Regions from separate parts of the Nonomuraea sp. NPDC001636 genome, predicted to be linked through region 2. Evidence: riboswitches for the same ligand, from Rfam matches in the RefSeq annotation. Region 2 holds a riboswitch; the other holds the start of a gene.
What was found. Region 2 has a riboswitch for S-adenosylmethionine ahead of ABT158_RS28775 (aminotransferase class V-fold PLP-dependent enzyme). Riboswitches for the same ligand answer to the same signal wherever they lie in the genome.
Positions count from the first base shown of each region.

Region 1: another riboswitch for S-adenosylmethionine. It lies ahead of thrC (threonine synthase); the one in region 2 lies ahead of ABT158_RS28775 (aminotransferase class V-fold PLP-dependent enzyme).

Region 1 is NZ_JBEOZT010000025.1:142,293-150,963, forward strand. It holds gene ABT158_RS37145 (YbhB/YbcL family Raf kinase inhibitor-like protein) at 1-264, shown strand, start outside; gene ABT158_RS37150 (hypothetical protein) at 366-818, opposite strand; gene groL (chaperonin GroEL) at 971-2,599, opposite strand; gene ABT158_RS37160 (cold-shock protein) at 2,945-3,145, opposite strand; gene ABT158_RS37165 (MoaD/ThiS family protein) at 3,389-3,664, opposite strand; gene thrC (threonine synthase) at 3,690-4,922, opposite strand; SAM riboswitch class I at 4,936-5,076, opposite strand; gene ABT158_RS37175 (RNA polymerase sigma factor) at 5,156-5,710, opposite strand; gene ABT158_RS37180 (alpha,alpha-trehalose-phosphate synthase (UDP-forming)) at 5,742-7,166, shown strand; gene ABT158_RS37185 (MFS transporter) at 7,208-8,392, shown strand; gene ABT158_RS37190 (hypothetical protein) at 8,370-8,671, opposite strand, start outside.
Region 2 is NZ_JBEOZT010000017.1:60,051-68,721, reverse strand. It holds gene ABT158_RS28805 (L-aspartate oxidase) at 1-1,618, opposite strand, end outside; gene panC (pantoate--beta-alanine ligase) at 1,703-2,536, opposite strand; gene ABT158_RS28795 (Rossmann-like and DUF2520 domain-containing protein) at 2,559-3,449, opposite strand; gene ABT158_RS28790 (chaplin family protein) at 3,784-4,008, opposite strand; gene ABT158_RS28785 (SAM-dependent methyltransferase) at 4,203-5,165, shown strand; gene ABT158_RS28780 (cytochrome P450) at 5,149-6,351, opposite strand; SAM riboswitch class IV at 6,424-6,539, shown strand; gene ABT158_RS28775 (aminotransferase class V-fold PLP-dependent enzyme) at 6,586-7,881, shown strand; gene ABT158_RS28770 (DoxX family protein) at 7,885-8,568, opposite strand.

The sequences.
Region 1 (8,671 bases), on a different contig from region 2:
GAGCTGCCCAGGGGCGCGGGCACCGGCCCCGACTTCAAGGGCCTGCCCGCCGGCGCGGTCCACGCCCGCAACGACTACGGCACCAAGGCCTACGGCGGCGCCGCTCCCCCGCCCGGCGCCCCCCACCGCTACGTCTTCACGGTGCACGCGCTCGGGGTCGACGAGCTGGGCGTCGGCGGCGACGCGAGCCCGGCCGTGGTCGGCTTCAACATCACCGCCAACACGCTGGCCCGCGGCCACATCGTCGCGCACTTCGGCGTCTGAGACCGGCACAACACCGCGGCGAAGGCGCCCCGTTCACGTTCGGGGCGCCTTCGCCGTGGTGCCGCGTCGGGTTCCGTACGCCCGGCGCCACCAGACGGGGTTCAGTCGCCCTGCACCAGCTCGTCCGCGAACGTGAAGTCCCCGGGGGCGTTGGACGACAGGTCCTCGCTCTCGCCGGCCGGCCGGCCCTCGAAGGCGTCCGAGACGTCCTCGCGCTCGCCCGACACGTCCTGCCCCTCCTCCGAGACGTCCTCGCGCTCGCCGGACCACTCGTCGGCCTCCTCCGACGACCTGCCCTCGGCCTCCTCCGACGACCTGTCCTCGACCTCCTCCGAGCTCTCCCCGCGCTCGTCCTGCGACGTCCACCTCGACGGCGAGGCGCAGTAGTCGCGGTCGTACAGTTCCAGGTAGCCCGCGCAGTAGGACACGTCGACGTACTCCAGGGCCTCGTCCAGGTAACCGTGGTCGTCTGCCTGGGCGGGCATCGTCATGGCGGCCGCGGCGGCCAGCATGACGGCGCCGAGCCCGAGAACGCGCGCGGTGCGGGAATTCATGTAACTACTCCTTTGTGAGGTGAATCGTCACTTCGTTTCGTTACTTTCCGTAGTCAATAACTACTAAACGTGACGGGATCGGACACAACAAAAGGCGGCCGGATCCTTGGAGATCCGAACCGCCTTCTGATGCGTCAGCGACCAGGCGAGGCCTAGAAGTCCATGTCGCCGCCGCCGGGCATGCCGGCCGGAGCAGCAGGGGTCTTCTCGGGCTTCTCGGCGATGACGGCCTCGGTGGTGAGGAAGAGCGCCGCGATGGAGGCGGCGTTCTGCAGCGCGGAGCGCGTCACCTTGGCCGGGTCGATGATCCCGGAGTCGAACATGTTGACGTACTCGCCGGTAGCGGCGTTGAGGCCCTCGCCCGGGGTCAGGTTGCGCACCTTCTCCACGACGACGCCGCCCTCAAGACCGGCGTTGACCGCGATCTGCTTGAGAGGCTCCTCAAGAGCCTTCTTCACGATCGCCGCGCCGGTGGCCTCGTCGCCGTTGAGCTCGAGCTTGTCGAACGCCTTGGCGCCGGCCTGCAGCAGCGCCACGCCACCGCCGGGGACGATGCCCTCCTCGACGGCCGCCTTGGCGTTGCGCACGGCGTCCTCGATGCGGTGCTTGCGCTCCTTGAGCTCGACCTCGGTCGCCGCGCCGGCCTTGATGACCGCCACGCCACCGGCCAGCTTGGCCAGGCGCTCCTGCAGCTTCTCACGGTCGTAGTCGGAGTCGGTGCGCTCGATCTCGGCGCGGATCTCGTTGACCCGGCCGGAGATCGCCTCGGCGTCACCGGCGCCGTCGACGATGGTGGTCTCGTCCTTGGTCACCACGACCTTGCGGGCGCGGCCGAGCAGGTCGAGGGTGGCGGTCTCGAGCTTGAGGCCGACCTCCTCGGCGATGACCTGACCGCCGGTCAGGATCGCGATGTCGCCCAGCATGGCCTTGCGGCGGTCGCCGAAGCCCGGGGCCTTGACGGCCACGGAGCGGAACAGGCCGCGGATCTTGTTGACCACCAGGGTGGCCAGGGCCTCGCCGTCGACGTCCTCGGCGATGATCAGCAGCGGCTTGCCGGACTGCACGACCTTGTCGAGCAGCGGCAGCAGGTCCTTGTTGGCCGAGACCTTGCTGTTGACGATCAGGATGTACGGGTCTTCGAGAACGGCCTCCATGCGGTCGGAGTCGGTCACGAAGTACATCGACGTCATGCCCTTGTCGAAGCGCATGCCCTCGGTGAGCTCGAGCTCCAGGCCGAAGGTGTTGCTCTCCTCGACGGTGATGACGCCTTCCTTGCCGACCTTGTCCATCGCCTCGGCGATGAGCGAGCCGATCTCGGGGTCGGCGGCGGAGATGGAGGCGGTGGAGGCGATCTGCTCCTTGGTCTCCACGTCCTTGGCCAGCTTGGAGAGCTCCTCGCTGACCCGCTCGACGGCGGCCTCGATGCCCTTCTTCAGAGCCATCGGGTTGGCGCCGGCGGCGACGTTGCGCAGACCTTCGCGCACCAGAGCCTGGGCGAGCACGGTGGCCGTGGTGGTGCCGTCGCCGGCGACGTCGTCAGTCTTCTTGGCGACTTCCTTGACCAGCTCGGCGCCGATCTTCTCCCACGGGTCCTCGAGCTCGATCTCCTTGGCGATGGAGACGCCGTCGTTGGTGATCGTGGGAGCGCCCCACTTCTTCTCCAGCACGACGTTGCGCCCCTTCGGGCCCAAGGTCACCTTGACGGCGTCGGCGAGCTGGTTCATACCGCGCTCGAGACCGCGCCGGGCGTCCTCGTCAAACGCGATCATCTTGGCTGCCATAAGGCTAGACCTCCCAGATGCAGGGTGGCGTGTCCTGGACCGAGCCGACGCCCGCGACGGCATGGGCCTGCATCTCCGTTCGGCAGACCCCATCGTCTCGATCCGAGTTGTTGGCACTCTGCCACACAGAGTGCTAACGAACTGTTTAGCACTCTACCCTGTCGAGTGCAAGCCACGGGCACCCCACCCCAGCTCATCGGGCAGGTCATCGGGTGCGCCGGTTCGTACGGCGAGCCGCCCCCTGAGGCGCGGCCCGCCGTGCGAAGCCGACGGAGGAAACAGTGGCGAGCCCGTACGGACTGCGCTGCCGCACGTCCCGCCTTGGTGCATACCAGCGAGGGTGAATCAGACCGTGCGGACGGACTCCGCCTGCGGCCCCTTCTGGCCCTGCGTGATCTCGAACTCGACGCGCTGTCCCTGTTCGAGAGAGCGGTACCCGTCCATCATGATCGCTGAGTAATGGACGAATACATCCTTACCACCGTCTACCGCGATGAAGCCGTAGCCCTTGTCCGCGTTGAACCACTTGACGGTGCCCTGCGCCACTTCCGACTCCTCTTACTGGGCTCGCAGATCTCGCCCATTCCTTCGCGAGACCCGTAATCGCATGACTTTTGGGAAAATCAGCCAGACGATCGCCCTCGACCATACCTGTGGCACGGGGTTTGGCAACAGAGTCAACCGACAAAACGCTAATTTCATCGAAGGCTGAGTCGTTCGAGGTTGAATTTGGTTCTAAAACAAGAAGGCGCCCACAAGGGGCGCCTTCAAGAGTCGGTGGTCCGGCGGTCAGCCGCCCGCGACGGCGGGGATGATGGAGATCTGAGTGCCTTCAGGGGCGGGAGTGTCCAGGCCCTCGGCGAAACGGACATCCTCATCACCAACGTATACGTTGACAAAACGACGAATCTTGCCCGATTCATCCAGAATTCTCGCGCCGATCCCCGGGTAGTCGGAGTCGAGCTTGGCGAGAACGTCACGAAGAGTCGCCCCTTCGCCACTCACTTCGGCGTTACCCCCGGTGTAAGTGCGCAGAATGGTGGGAATCCGCACAGAAACGCTCATGGTTTTTGTTGCCTTTCCTGGATTGTCAGACAGTCGCGCGGAACGCGTCGAGAGAGGGCCGGATCACGGCGGTGGGCCGCGCGTCGTCGCTGATCGCGTCGAGCGTCTTCAGGCCGTCGCCGGTGTTCAGGACCACCGTCTCGGCCTCGGGGTCGAGCCTGCCCGTCTCGACGAGCTTCTTCAGCACGCCCACCGTGACGCCGCCCGCGGTCTCGGCGAAGATGCCCTCGGTGGAGGCCAGGAGCTTGATGGCGGCGACGATCTCGGGGTCGGTGACGTCCTCGACGCCCCCGCCCGTGCGCCGGGCGATGTCGAGCACGTACGGCCCGTCGGCGGGGTTGCCGATGGCCAGCGACTTGGCGATCGTGTCCGGCTTGACCGGCTGGACGACGTCGTGCCCCGCCTTGTACGCCGTCGAGACCGGCGAGCACCCGGCCGCCTGGGCCCCGAACACCTTGTAGGGGGCGTCCTCGACCAGCCCGAGCGCGATCAGCTCCTTGAACCCCTTGTCGATCTTCGTGAGCTGGGAGCCGGAGGCGATGGGGATGACGATCTGCTCCGGCAGCCGCCAGCCGAGCTGCTCGGCGATCTCGTACGCGAGCGTCTTGGACCCCTCGGCGTAGTAGGGCCGCAGGTTGACGTTGACGAACCCCCACCGCTCGCCCAGCGGGTCGCCGATCAGCTCCGAGCAGAACCGGTTGACCTCGTCGTACGTGCCGTCGATGCCGATCAGCCGGCCGCCGAACACCCGGGCCATGGCGATCTTGGCCGCTTCGAGGTCGGCCGGGATGAACACGCACGCGTCGAGGCCGGCCCGCGCGGCGGCGGCGGTGACCGCGCCGGCGAGGTTGCCCGTGGAGGAGCAGGAGAGCGTGTGGAAACCGAAGTTCCTGGCCGCCTCGACGGCGATGGCGACCACCCGGTCCTTGAAGGAGTGGGTGGGGTTGCCCGAGTCGTCCTTCACGTACAGGGACCGGATGCCGAGCGCCTTGCCGAGGTTGCCGGCCTTGACCAGCTTCGTCCAGCCAGGGTTCATGTTGGGCTTGCTCGCCACGTCGGCGGGGACCGGGAGCAGGGAGCGGTAGCGCCAGATGTTGGCGGGGCCGGACTCGATGTCCGCGCGGGTCACCTGGCCGAAGGAGTAGGCCGCTTCGAGCGGCCCGAAACACTCCAGGCAGGCGAAGCTGGGACCCAGGGGGTAGCGCGTGCCGCACTCGCGGCAGGACAGAGCGACGGCAGGACCAAAGTCGAGCGACATGAAGCGAGGCCTTCCCTCATCTTCGCCCGCGGCCACCTTGACCGCGAACCGGAATTGGCACCTTGTCCCGGTCGGCCTCGCCAGGTCGCGAGCACAAGCCGGGAGGGTTGCCGGGGCTTCGCAGGGCCGGTCCCTCCACCCCTCTGGATGAGCAATATTCAGTTGTCGAAAAGGACTCTACCTTCTCAAGTGGTGGAAACGACCACCCGTCTCACCATGCGAGAGAGCGCGTCTCACCGATAGTCCTCCCCGAGGACTCCCTGCACGTACTTGCGGGCCTGGTGGATGCGGGACTTGGCGGTGCCGAGCGGGATGTTGAGCTGCTCGGCCACCTCGTTGTAGTCGAGCTGGACGATGTCGCGCAGCACCAGCGCCTGGGCCAGGTCGGGCTTGTCGGCCTCCAGCGCCTCCATCGCGTCGAGCAGGTCGAGCCGCGAGCCGGCGATCACGCTGACCCGCCGCGCGTCCGGCTTCTGCATCGGCAGCTCCTCCGACGTCTGCTCGGCGGCCCTGCGCTTCAGCGAGCGGTACGTGGTGCGCGCGCAGTTGGCGGTCACGATGTGCAGCCAGGTGCTGAACCTGGCCCGCCCCTCGAACCGGCCGATGTTGCGCGCCACGGCCAGCAGAGTGTCCTGCGAGGCTTCTTCCGCGTCCTGGTGATAGGGCAGGATCCGGGCGCAGTGGCGCATCACGTCAGGCTCGATCCTGGCCAGGAGCTCGCCGAGCGCGCGATGGTCTCCGGCCGCGGCCGAGCGGGCGAGTTCCTCGGTTAGCTCATCTAGCGCCATAGCTGGGATCCTATGGGCGAAGGGAGCCCAAATGAACAGCGTTCTCGTGGCGTCCAACCGCGGGCCGGTCTCCTTCACCGTCGACGACGACGGTGAGCTGACCATGAAACGCGGTGGTGGCGGCCTCGTCTCGGGCCTGTCGGGGGTGGCCAAGGAGCACGGCGTGCTGTGGGTGTGCGCCGCGCTGTCCGACGGCGACCGCAGCGCCGTGCGCCTGGCCCCGGGGGGCCGGCTCGACCGCGGCGGCTACGACACGGGCGCCCTGCGGATGCTCGACATCCCCGCGGCCACCTTCCACCGCGCCTACAACGCCGTGGCCAACTCGACCCTGTGGTTCGTCAACCACCTGCTGTACGACATCCCCAACTCCCCCAGTTTCGGCACCAAGTTCCGGCGCGAGTGGGAGTCCTACCGCGACTACAACGGCGCGTTCGCGCTGGCGCTGGCCGAGGAGGCCGGGCACGGCGCGCGCGTGATGGTCCAGGACTACCACCTGACGCTCACCCCGGCGATGCTCCGCGCCGAGCGGCCCGACCTGCGCATCGCCCACTTCAGCCACACGCCGTGGGCGCCTCCCGAGTACTTCTCCCTGCTGCCCGACGCGGTGACCAGGGAGGTGCTCGACGGCATCCTGGGGGCCGACCACGCGGGCTTCCTCACCGCCCGGTGGGCGGCGGCGTTCATGGACTGCTGCGAGGCGCTGCTGGGCGCGCGGGTGGACCGCGCGGCCGGCACGGTCACCCACGAGGGCAGGACGACCCGCGTCGGCGTGCACAGCCTGGGCGTGGACGGCGCGGCGCTGTGGGCGCGGGCCTGCGAGCCCGACGTCGAGTCGCACATGGCCGCGCTGGCCGAGCAGGTGGCCGGACGCCGGCTGATCGTCCGCATCGACCGCACCGAGCTGTCCAAGAACATCGTGCGCGGGCTGCTGGCCTACCGGGAGTTCCTGGCCGCCCATCCGGAGTGGCACGGCAAGGTGGTCCACCTGGCCTTCGCCTATCCCAGCCGGCACGACCTGCCCGAATACCGCGAGTACACCGCGTCGGTGCAGCGCTGCGCGCGCGAGATCGAGGACGAGTACGCCACCGAGGACTGGGACCCGGTCATCCTCAACGTCAACGACGACTACCCGCGCTCGCTGGCCGCCTACCGGCTGGCGGACGTGCTGCTGGTCAACCCCATCCGCGACGGCATGAACCTGGTCGCCAAGGAGGGGCCGGTCCTGTCGCCGCGCTGCGCCCTGGTGCTCTCGCGCGAGGCGGGGGCGGCGGCCGAGCTGGGGCCGTACGCGCTGGTGGTCAACCCCTACGACGTGAGCGGCACGGCGGACGCGCTGCACGAGGCGCTGGTGATGCCCGAGGACGAACGCCGGCGGCGGCGCGACCGGCTGCAGGAGGCGGCCACCGCGCTGCCGCCGCACAAGTGGCTGGAATCCCAACTCGACGCCCTGCTTTAACATGAGAAGTCGGGTTCACTGCCAATGACGGAGGCTGCCGGGTGTCGACGGTCTCAGTGCCCATCCGACTCGTCCGGGACCGTCCGACCTGGCTCATCTACTTCCTGCTCGGCACGTTCGCCACGTTCGTGTACGGCCTGAGCGCCGCCCTCCCGCTCCTGCGCGCCGACCAGCGCACCACGGCCACCGTCGCCGGGCTGCACGGCACCGCCATGGCGGTCGGGACGATCGGCGCCGGGCTCGCGCTGCCCCTGCTCACCAGGCTGCTCGGCCGGCGCTCGACGTGCTGGTTCGGCCTGGCCGGGATGAACGCCGGCGTGCTGCTGGTCATGGCCGCCTCCGCGCTGCCCCTGACGCTGCTCGGCTACGGCGTGGCCGGCGGCTTCGGCTCGGTCATGCTCTACGCGGCGATGGCCGAGCTCAGCGACCACCACGGGGCCGCAGGGCCGGCCGCGCTCAGCGAGGCCAACGCCGTGGGCGTGCTGGTGGGGATGGTGGCGACGTTCGTGCTCAGCCAGGTGGCGCAGAGCGCGCTCGGCTGGCGGGCCGCCCTGCTGGTCACCCCGGCCGTCAGCGCCCTGCTGGCGCTGTCGATGGGCCGCTCCTGGCCCTCGCCCCGGGGGGCCGGCGGAGGGCAGGGCGACGTGGTCGCCGGGGCGGCCGTCCCGGCGCGGGAGGGCGGCGGGTGGCGCTTCCATCTGGCCGGGGGTGTGCTGTTCTGCTGCGTGGCGCTGGAGTTCACGTTCAACCTGTGGGCCGCCGACCTGTTCGCCCTCAGGACGGGCGTGCCGGTGGCCGTCGCGGCGACCGGGCTGACGGCGTTCGTCTGCGGCATGGCGGCGGGCAGGTTCGCGGGCGCGCAGCTGGCGCTGCGGCTGCCGGCCACGCCGCTGCTGGCCGGCGCTCTGGGGCTGATGGCCCTCGGCTGGGTGCTGTTCTGGGCGAGCACCGCGCCGGTCCTGTCGTACGTGGGGCTGGCGCTGAGCGGGCTGGGCGCGTCGCTGCAGTTCCCGCTCGCGCTGAGCACGCTGATCGCCGCCTCGGGCGACCGGGCGGACCGCGCGGCGGCCGCCTCGCCCGTGTGGGCGGGCGCCGCCATGGCGATCGGCCCGCTGCTGCTCGGCGCGCTGGCCGACGGCTACGGCACCGGGAACGCGTTCCTGCTGGTGCCCGTGGTCATCGGCCTCGCGGTCGCCGGGGTGCTCATCTCCAGTCGGCGTACTTGAGCGTGTCGGCCAGGCCGGGGGTGTCCCACTGGTCGACGACGAGGATCCGGCTCTTCGGCAGGTACCACTCGCGCTGCGTGAAGCGGGCCTTGACGCCGCCGCCCGAGTAGCTGACGCACGTGGCCTGCCAGGCGTTGTAGGCGGCCTTGTGCCCGGCCCCCATCTGCCGGTAGCCCCTGGTGACCTTGGGGCCGACGACCTCGCCCCACTTGCGGTTGATCGGGCAGGGCTGCACGTCGCTGGCCGGATAGTACGGGTTCTTGCCCGTGTAGGGCCCAA
Region 2 (8,671 bases):
TGCGAAGGCCCTCCTCGGTCAGGGTCACGTCCAGGTGACCCAGCCACTCATTGTCGTCCCGGCTCTCGTGGTCCTCGCGCCAGTGGGAGCCGCGCGTCTCCAGCCTGGCCGCCGCCACGCCGGTCAGGACGGCGGCGACGGTGAGGAGGTTGCTCGCCTCCCATGACTCGGTGCAGGCGGGCACCTCGACCGGCGTCCAGAGGGCGTCGCGCAGCGCCTTCGACGTGGCCTGCAGCGACGCGCGGCTGCGCAGCACCCCGGCGCCGGCGCTCATGTGCGCCTGGATCCTGGGCCTGACCCTGGGGTCCACCAGGCCCGTCGCGGCCCGCCCGGCGACCGGCTCGCCCGGCTCGGGACGCGTCCGGTGGATGTCCTCGGCGATGCGCTCGGCGAAGACCAGGCCCTCAAGGAGCGAGTTCGAGGCCAGCCGGTTGGCGCCGTGGACGCCGGTGCAGGCCACCTCGCCGCAGGCGTACAGACCCTCGATCGAGGTACGGCCGGACAGGTCGGCGCGGACGCCGCCGCTGGCGTAGTGGGCGGCCGGGGAGACGGGGATCGGCTCGGTCACCGGGTCGATGCCGTGCTCCCGGCAGACGGCGTAGATGGTGGGGAAGCGGCTCTCCCACTTGTCCCTGCCGAAGTGGCGGCCGTCGAGGAAGACGTGGTCGCGGCAGGTCTCGCTCATGACCCTGGTGATCGCCTTGGCCACGACGTCGCGCGGGGCCAGGTCGGCCAGCTCGTGCACGCCCTGCATGAACCGGTTGCCCTCGTGGTCGACGAGGAAGGCGCCCTCGCCCCTGACCGCCTCGGAGATCAGCGGCTGCTGGCCGGTCGAGCCCTCCCCCAGCCACAACACGGTCGGGTGGAACTGCACGAACTCGATGTCGCGCACGACCGCCCCCGCCCTGAGCGCGAGCGCCACGCCGTCGCCGGTGGACACCACCGGGTTGGTGGTCGCGGCGTAGACCTGGCCCATGCCGCCGGTGGCCAGCACCACCGCCCGCGCCAGGACCGCCCCGACGCCGTCACGCGCGCCCTCGCCCATGACGTGCAGGGTCACGCCCCTGGCCCGGCCGCGGGCGTCCTTGAGCAGGTCGAGCACGAGCGCGTGCTCGATCACCTCGATCGATCTCGCGCGCACCGCCTCGACCAGCGCCCGCTGCACCTCGGCGCCCGTGGCGTCGCCGCCGGCGTGCACGATCCGGTGGCGACGGTGGCCGCCTTCCCTGGTGAGCTGGAGCTCGCCGTCGGGGGTGCGGTCGAATCGGGCGCCGCGCTCGATGAGCCGCCGCAGCGCGCCCGGCCCCTCGGTCACCAGGGTTCGCACGGCTCTGGTGTCGCACAGCCCGACCCCGGCGAGCAACGTGTCGCTCAGGTGCTCGTCGGGGGTGTCGCGTGGGTCCAGCACGGCGGCGATGCCCCCCTGGGCCCACTTGGTGGACCCGGCGGACAGCACGTCCTTGGTGACGACCAGGACCTTGGCCGCCGGATCCAGCTCGGCATGGCGCAGCGCCACGGTCAGGCCCGCGACGCCGGAGCCGACGACGACCACGTCCGCTTCGACCGTCCAGCCGGGTTCGGGGGCCGTCAGACGCCGGGGAATCGCCGGTGCACTCATGGGGGTCTCCTCACTGAGGCGATTTCGTCACTATGACGATAACGCCTGCCGCAGCGTGGACATGCCCCGGGGGCACCGTACGGATCAGGGACGAAGGCTCAGGACGACGTTGTCGATCAACCGGGTGCCGCCCACCCGGGCCGCCACGGCGAGCACGGCCGAGCCCTCGTAGGCGTCGTCGACCTCCTTGAACGTGGCCGGATCGACCAGCGCCAGGTAGTCGAGGTCGAGGTCGGGGCCGGCCTCGTCGAGCACCGCGCGGGCGGTGGACCGGATCGCGCCGGCGGTGAGCTCGGCCGCGCCCGCCCGCAGGGCGCGGGACAGGGCCAGCGCGACCGTGCGGTCACGCGCCGACAGGTAGCGGTTGCGGCTGGACATGGCCAGGCCGTCGGGCTCGCGCACGGTGGGCGCGCCGACGATCTCGACGGCCAGGTCGAGGTCGGCCACCATGCGGCGGATGACGGCGAGCTGCTGGGCGTCCTTCTGGCCGAAGATCGCCACGTCGGGGCGGACCAGGTTGAACAGCTTGAGCACCACCGTCAGCACGCCGTCGAAGTGGCCCGGTCTGGAGGCGCCCTCGACGATCGTGCCCATCTCGCCCGCGCAGACGCTCACCTGCCGGTCGGGGCGGTACATGTCCTCCGGCGAGGGCGCGAACACGACGTGCACGCCCTCCTCCCGGCACACGTCCAGGTCGGCGTCGAACGTACGGGGATAGCGTGAAAAATCCTCGTTAGGACCGAATTGCAGCGGGTTGACGAAGATGCTGACCACGACCTGGTCGGCGCGTACCCGGGCGGCCCTGATCAGCGACCGGTGGCCCTCGTGCAGCGCGCCCATGGTCGGGACCAGCGCCACGCTGCCCGTGCCACGGACCTTCGCCAGGTCGTCCCGGTTGCCGGCCACGATCAGATCCATTGCTGCCCTCCACACCCGACGGTCAGGTCCATATATTGCCCCCAAGCGCGTCGAGCAGCCGCTCCGCCTCCTCCGGTTTGAGCAGCCCCGCGGCCAGCGCCCGGTCGGCGGTGAGCCGGGCCAGCGCGATGTAGGCGTCGGCGGCCTCGGGGGCGGCCAGGATCAGCGCGTCGACGTGTTTGCGCACCGTGCCGGCGTCGCCGCGGACGACCGGCCCGGTCAGCCCGGCGATGCCCAGCCGCAGCACGTTGTCGAGCGCCGCGCCGAGCAGCGGGCCCAGCATCCGGCCCGGGTGCTCGACGCCGATGCGCCCGAGCAGCTCCTCGGACTCGGCGATGAGCGTGACCATGTGGTTGGCGGCGTTGGCCAGGGCCGCGTGGTAGAGCGCGCGGTCGCTCTCGGCGATCCAGACCGGCTCGCCGCCCATCTCGATCACCAGCGCCTCGGCGACCGGCCGCAGCATGTCGGGCGCGGTGACGCCGAACGAGATGCCGGTGATCTTGTTGAGGTCGTCGTCGCGGCCGGTGAAGGTCATGACCGGGTGGAGCGCGAGCGGCAGCGCGCCCACCCCGGCGGCGGGTTCGAGCACCGACAGGCCGTACGCGCCGCTGGTGTGGACGAGCAGCTTGCCCTGCAGGTCGGCGCCCGTACGGGCCAGGCCGGCCACGAGGTCGGGCAGCGCGTCGTCGGGGACGGTCAGCAGGATGAGCTGGGCGGCGGCCACCACCTCGTCGGGCCGCGTCAGCTCCACCCCGAGCCGCTCGGCGGCCCACCTCCGCGACCTGTCGGAGACCCCGCTCGCGGCGACGATCCGGTGGCCCGCCTGCGCCAGCGCGGCGCCGAGCGCGGAGCCGACCTTGCCCGCGCCGAGCACGCCGACGGTCAGCCGTGCCGGGCGATCACCTGCGTCCATGACGTCTCACCCCTGTCGACCGTGATGGCACTGCCGACCAGCGTAACCGGCGGGCGGCGGCGCACATGTCAGGGGCCGACGAACGCGGTCAGGCATGTCCGCCGCTTTACCGCGCGTTGAGTTAACGACAAATGCGACAGGGGCATACGAATCGTGCACCCCCTGTCGAAAGAGATGAGGAGAGGGGTCCACGCACGACGACGGGCGCCGAGTCCTGACAACCCGACGCCCGCCTGGATGCGACCTCTTGGAGGTGCACTGACCGGTCATCCGCCGACTGACCGGCCGGGATCAGAGCCCGGACCGCGCGCGAGCGGTCCGGGCTCTCCCTGACTCAGCGGCTGTAGACCGCGGTGTTGGGGCTCCCCTGGCAGCCGTTGATCGGCACGGCCTGGATGCCGATGTTGTTGCCGCAGACGGGCACGACGGCGGTGATGGGGAGGTGGATCGGGCTGCCGCTCAGGATGCCGTTGTTGCCGTGGGTGACGTCGTCGGCGTACGCGGGGGCCGCCAGCGCCAGCAGGGCAATGGCACCTGCCATGACCAGAGTCTTCTTCACGGGGGGCTCCTCTCAGTATGCGGCCGGGGCGGCCGCAATGCTTTGGTGGAGCGAACCGGCTCGCCGCTTACCGCGGATGGGCGAAACGCAGTCGCTCGGTGACAGTACGTAAACGTTAGCGCAATGTAGCGACCAAGTGTAGTCAATCAATGACTTAGCGTGTTGATGGCTTGAGTCATGAGATAGTCAGCGTCATGTGGCTCACCTGGCGCGCCGCCACAGAGCGCGCGCTCTACGGCGAGGAGGGTTTCTACCTCCGCGAACGTCCTTCGGGCCACTTCCGCACCTCGGTCGGGGCCTCCGCCGTGTTCGCGGAGGCGGTCCTGGCCCTGCTGACGGAGGTCGACTCCGACCTCGGCTGCCCCGAGTGGCTCGACCTGGTCGACATCGGCTCGGGCGAGGGCGTGCTGGTCCGCCGCGTCCTCGACCTGGCCGAGCCCGCTCTGCGCGACCGGCTCCGGGTCACGTGCGTCGACCTGTCACCCAGGCCCCCTGGCCTGCCCGACGAGGTCGAGTGGCGCCGCTGCCTGCCGTCCAGCATCACCGGCCTGGCCGTCGCCAACGAGTGGCTCGACAACATCCCGCTCGACGTGGCCGAGCAGACCTCCGGCGGCCCGCGGCTGGTCATGGTCAACACCCGCACCGGGGAGGAGCGCCTCGGCGGCCCGCTGCGGCCCGCCGACCGCGAATGGCTCGACCGCTGGTGGCCGCTGCCGCACGTGGGCACCCGCGCCGAGATCGGCCGCCCCCGTGACGACGCCTGGGCCTCCGTTCTGGTACGCCTCGCCCGCGGCCGGGCGATAGCCGTGGATTATGCACACCCTGTGGATAACCGACCGCTCTGTGGCACGCTGACCGGTTACCGCGACGGCGCGGTCGTCGCCCCCGTCCCCGACGGGACCTGCGACATCACCGCCCACGTCGCGCTCGACGCGTGCGCCGAGGCCGGGCGGCGGGCCGGCGCGATATCCACAACCTTGTCCACACAGCGTGACATGTTGCGGGCGCTGGGCCTCACCGGCGCCCGGCCGCCGGTCGACCTCGCCCGCACCGATCCGCGCGGCTACGTGCGCGCGTTGGCGAGGGCGTCGGAGGAGGGCGAGCTGATCGATCCGGCCGGGCTCGGCGGGTTCGGCTGGCTCACCCAGAGCCGGTGACGTCGAGGTCGAGCGAGCGCAGGCCGCGGATGACGAAGCCCGGCTTGTAGACCGGCTCCGCGCGCAGCTCGATCGTCCCGACCCGGTCCAGCAGGGCGGTGAACGACTCCGTCAGCTCGATCCTGGCCAGCGGCGCGCCCAGGCAGAAGTGGATGCCGGCGCCGAAGGAGATGTGCGGGTTGTCCGGACGGCCCAGGTCGAGCCGGTCCGGGTCCTCGAACACCTCGGGGTCCCTGTTGGCCGAGCCGAACAGGCAGGCGACCTCCGAGCCGCGCGGGATCCGCACGCCGTGCACCTCGATGTCCTCCAGCACCCAGCGCTCGAAGAGCTGCAGCGGGGTGTCGTAGCGCAGCAGCTCCTCGACGGCGGTCGGCAGCAGCGAACGGTCGGCGCGCAGCCGGGCCAGCTCGCCCGGGTTCTTCAGCAGGGCCCGCCAGCCGTTGCCGGTGACGTTGACCGTGGCCTCGTGGCCCGCGTTGAGCAGCAGCACGCAGGTGCCGGCCAGCTCGTCGAGGGTCAGCTCGGGGATCGCGGCCAGGGCGCTGACCAGGTCCTCGCCAGGGTTCGCGAGCCGGTCGCGGGCCAGGTCCTTGAGGTAGGACTCGAACTCCTCGGCGGCGCGCACCGCCTGGTGCTGGGTCTCCAGGCTGGGGTTGAGCTCGTACATGCCGCACATGTCGGCCGACCACGGGCGCAGCAGGTGACGGTCCTGCTCGGGGACGCCGAGCATCTCGGCGATGACGGTGACCGGCAGCGGCTCGGCGACCTCGGCGATCAGGTCGCCGCCGCCCTTCTCGACGTAGGCGTCGATCAGGCTCTCGGCGATGGCCCGGACGCGCGGGCGCAGCGACTCGACCATGCGCGGCGTGAACGCCTTGGACACCAGCCGGCGCAGCCTCGTGTGGTCCGGCGGCTCGACCTCCAGCATGCCGTTCCTGCTGACCCGCCAGAAGGCTTCCTGGAACTCCGGCGCGGGCTGCCGGCCGAACTCCTCGTGCGTGGCGACGTGGGTGTAGTCGCGGCCCAGCCGCCGGTCCCTGAGCAGCGCGTTCACGTCCGCGTGCCGGGAGATCAGCCACTGGTTGGACGGCTCGAAGTAGCGGACGGGCGCCTCGCGCCTCAGCTCGTCGTACGCCGGATAGGGGTCGACGACGAAATCCGGATTCCAGGGATCAAAGCGCACCATTTCATCTTATGAGACGGGTTGACCTGCTGAGCTTGCGAATCATGCCCGGGTGTCGGTTATAGTGCCGTCGTAGGTCATGAGTGCCAGCGACAAGCCCCGGCTAGCTGGCCGGCAACCCTCGCGTCCGCGGCGGGGTGCCCCGGGTGAAGACCTGGTCCGTCACGAGGTGTGGCGGGCAAGCGCGGGCTCCGTGGCTGCTCCCAGGGGTCCGACCGACCCGTGAGGAGCTGTGCCGTGTCCACGCTGACGATCTTCAACTCCGTTCCCGCCCAGGCCGCCGCCGAGGGCCCCGCCCCCGCCGCCGTCTCCGGACGGTCGATCCCCGCCGTGCTCGGCGCCGACCTCGAAGTGCCGGTCAAGGGCGGCCGGCTGGTGAGCTACGCCAACCTCGACTACGCGGCCAGCGCCCCCTGTCTTGAGCCGGTCAGCGCCGCCGTCGCCGCCGCGCTCCCGGCCTACTCCAGCGTCCACCGCGGCGCGGGCTACGCCTCCCAGCTCACCACCGCCCGGTACGAGCAGGCCCGCCACACGGTCCGGGCCTTCGTCGGCGCCCGCCCGGACGACGCCGTCATCTTCACCCGCAACACCACCGACGCCACCAACCTGCTGGCCGGCTGCCTGCCCGAGGGCACGACCGTCGTCGTCTTCGACTCCGAGCACCACGCCTCGCTGCTGCCCTGGGAGCGGTCCGTGCGCCTGGCGCCGCCCGCCTTCCCGGGCGAGGCCGTCCGCGCCGCCGACGAGGCGCTGGCCGGGATCGAGGGCCCCAAGCTGCTCGTGGTCACCGCCGCCTCCAACGTCACCGGCGAGCTGTGGCCCATCGCCGCCCTCGCCCACATCGCCCACCGGCACGGCGCCCGGATCCTGGTGGACGCGGCCCAGCTCGTCCCGCACCGCAGGCTCAACCTGACCGCGCTCGACCTGGACTACGTGGCCTTCTCCGGCCACAAGCTGTACGCGCCCTTCGGCGCCGGCGTGCTGGTCGGACGCCGTGACTGGCTGGCGGCGGGCGAGCCGTACCTGAAGGGCGGCGGCGCGGTGCGCTCGGTGGGCGAGACCACCGAGTGGCACGACGACCCCGAGCCCCGCCACGAGGCCGGCACCCCCAACGTGCTCGGCGCCATCGCCCTGGCCGCCGCCTGCGACGCGCTCACCGCCACGGGGTGGACGGAGCTGGTGCGCGAGGAGGAGCGGCTGATCGCCCGGCTGCGTACCGGTCTGGCCTCGATCGACGGGGTGCGCGAGCTGTCGTTGTGGGGCGAGGACCACCCGCGGGTGGGGATCGTGTCGTTCGTCGTGGACGGCTACTCGGCCCGGGAGGTGGCCGAGGCGCTGTCCGGCGAGTACGGCATCGGCGTGCGGGACGGGAAGTTCTGCGCACACCCGTTCGTCCGGCACCTGCTGGGCACCTCCGACGGCGGCTGCGAGGACGGCACCGCCTCTGCGGTCCGCGCCTCCATCGGCATCGGCAGCACGCAGGAGCACGTCGACCGCCTGATCGAGGCCCTGCGCGACCTGGTCAGCCGCTGACGCTCAGCGGTTGGGCGGCTTCTGCTGGTGCGGCTCGTCGGACACCAGGGCGTCGATGTCCCGCATGTCCTCGTCGTTGAGGTGCCCGGGACGCGGCGCGTTGGGCTGCCGCGGCACGTTGGGCTGCTCGGCCTCGCCCGCGGGCCGGGCCGGCGTCGTCGGGCCGCCCTCGGGCCCGACCTGCGTGGCCGGCCCCTCGGTGACGACCGTCGTCGGCTCGGCGCGGCGGGCCGGCCGGTGCGCGGCGAGGTCGTCCTCGGCGAGCTGGCGTTCCCTGCGGCGGCGGTACGTCGAGTGGAAGATGCCGTCGAGCCCGATGCGGCCGCCACCCAGCGCGGCGAGCATCAAGGACAGCGCACCCAGCGCGGCCGGCAGTTCCCATCCCCCGCCTTGCGACAACACCCCATGGCCCGCGTGCACGAAGACGATCGCGCCGATCATGTCGATGAGCAGCAGCAACGCCACCGGCCGGACCAGCAGGCCGAGGATCAGCAGGGCGCCGCCGACCAGTTCGACGATGGCGGCGAAGCCGGCCGACAACTCGGGCATGGGCACGCCCATCTCCCGGAACTGCCCCGCCGCGGCACCGAGCCCGCCCTGCCACTTCTGCCAGCCGTGCGCCACGAAGATCACCCCGAGTACCACCCGGGAGATCAGGGCCGCCACATCAAACAGGACTCTCTTCACAGTGCTTTCTCCCCCCGTTCCCGGTATTGATCCCCATGTCTGGCTTCGGGATGCGTTGCCATACGATTCCTTGACCATCCCCCACGCTGGATCACCCCGTGGG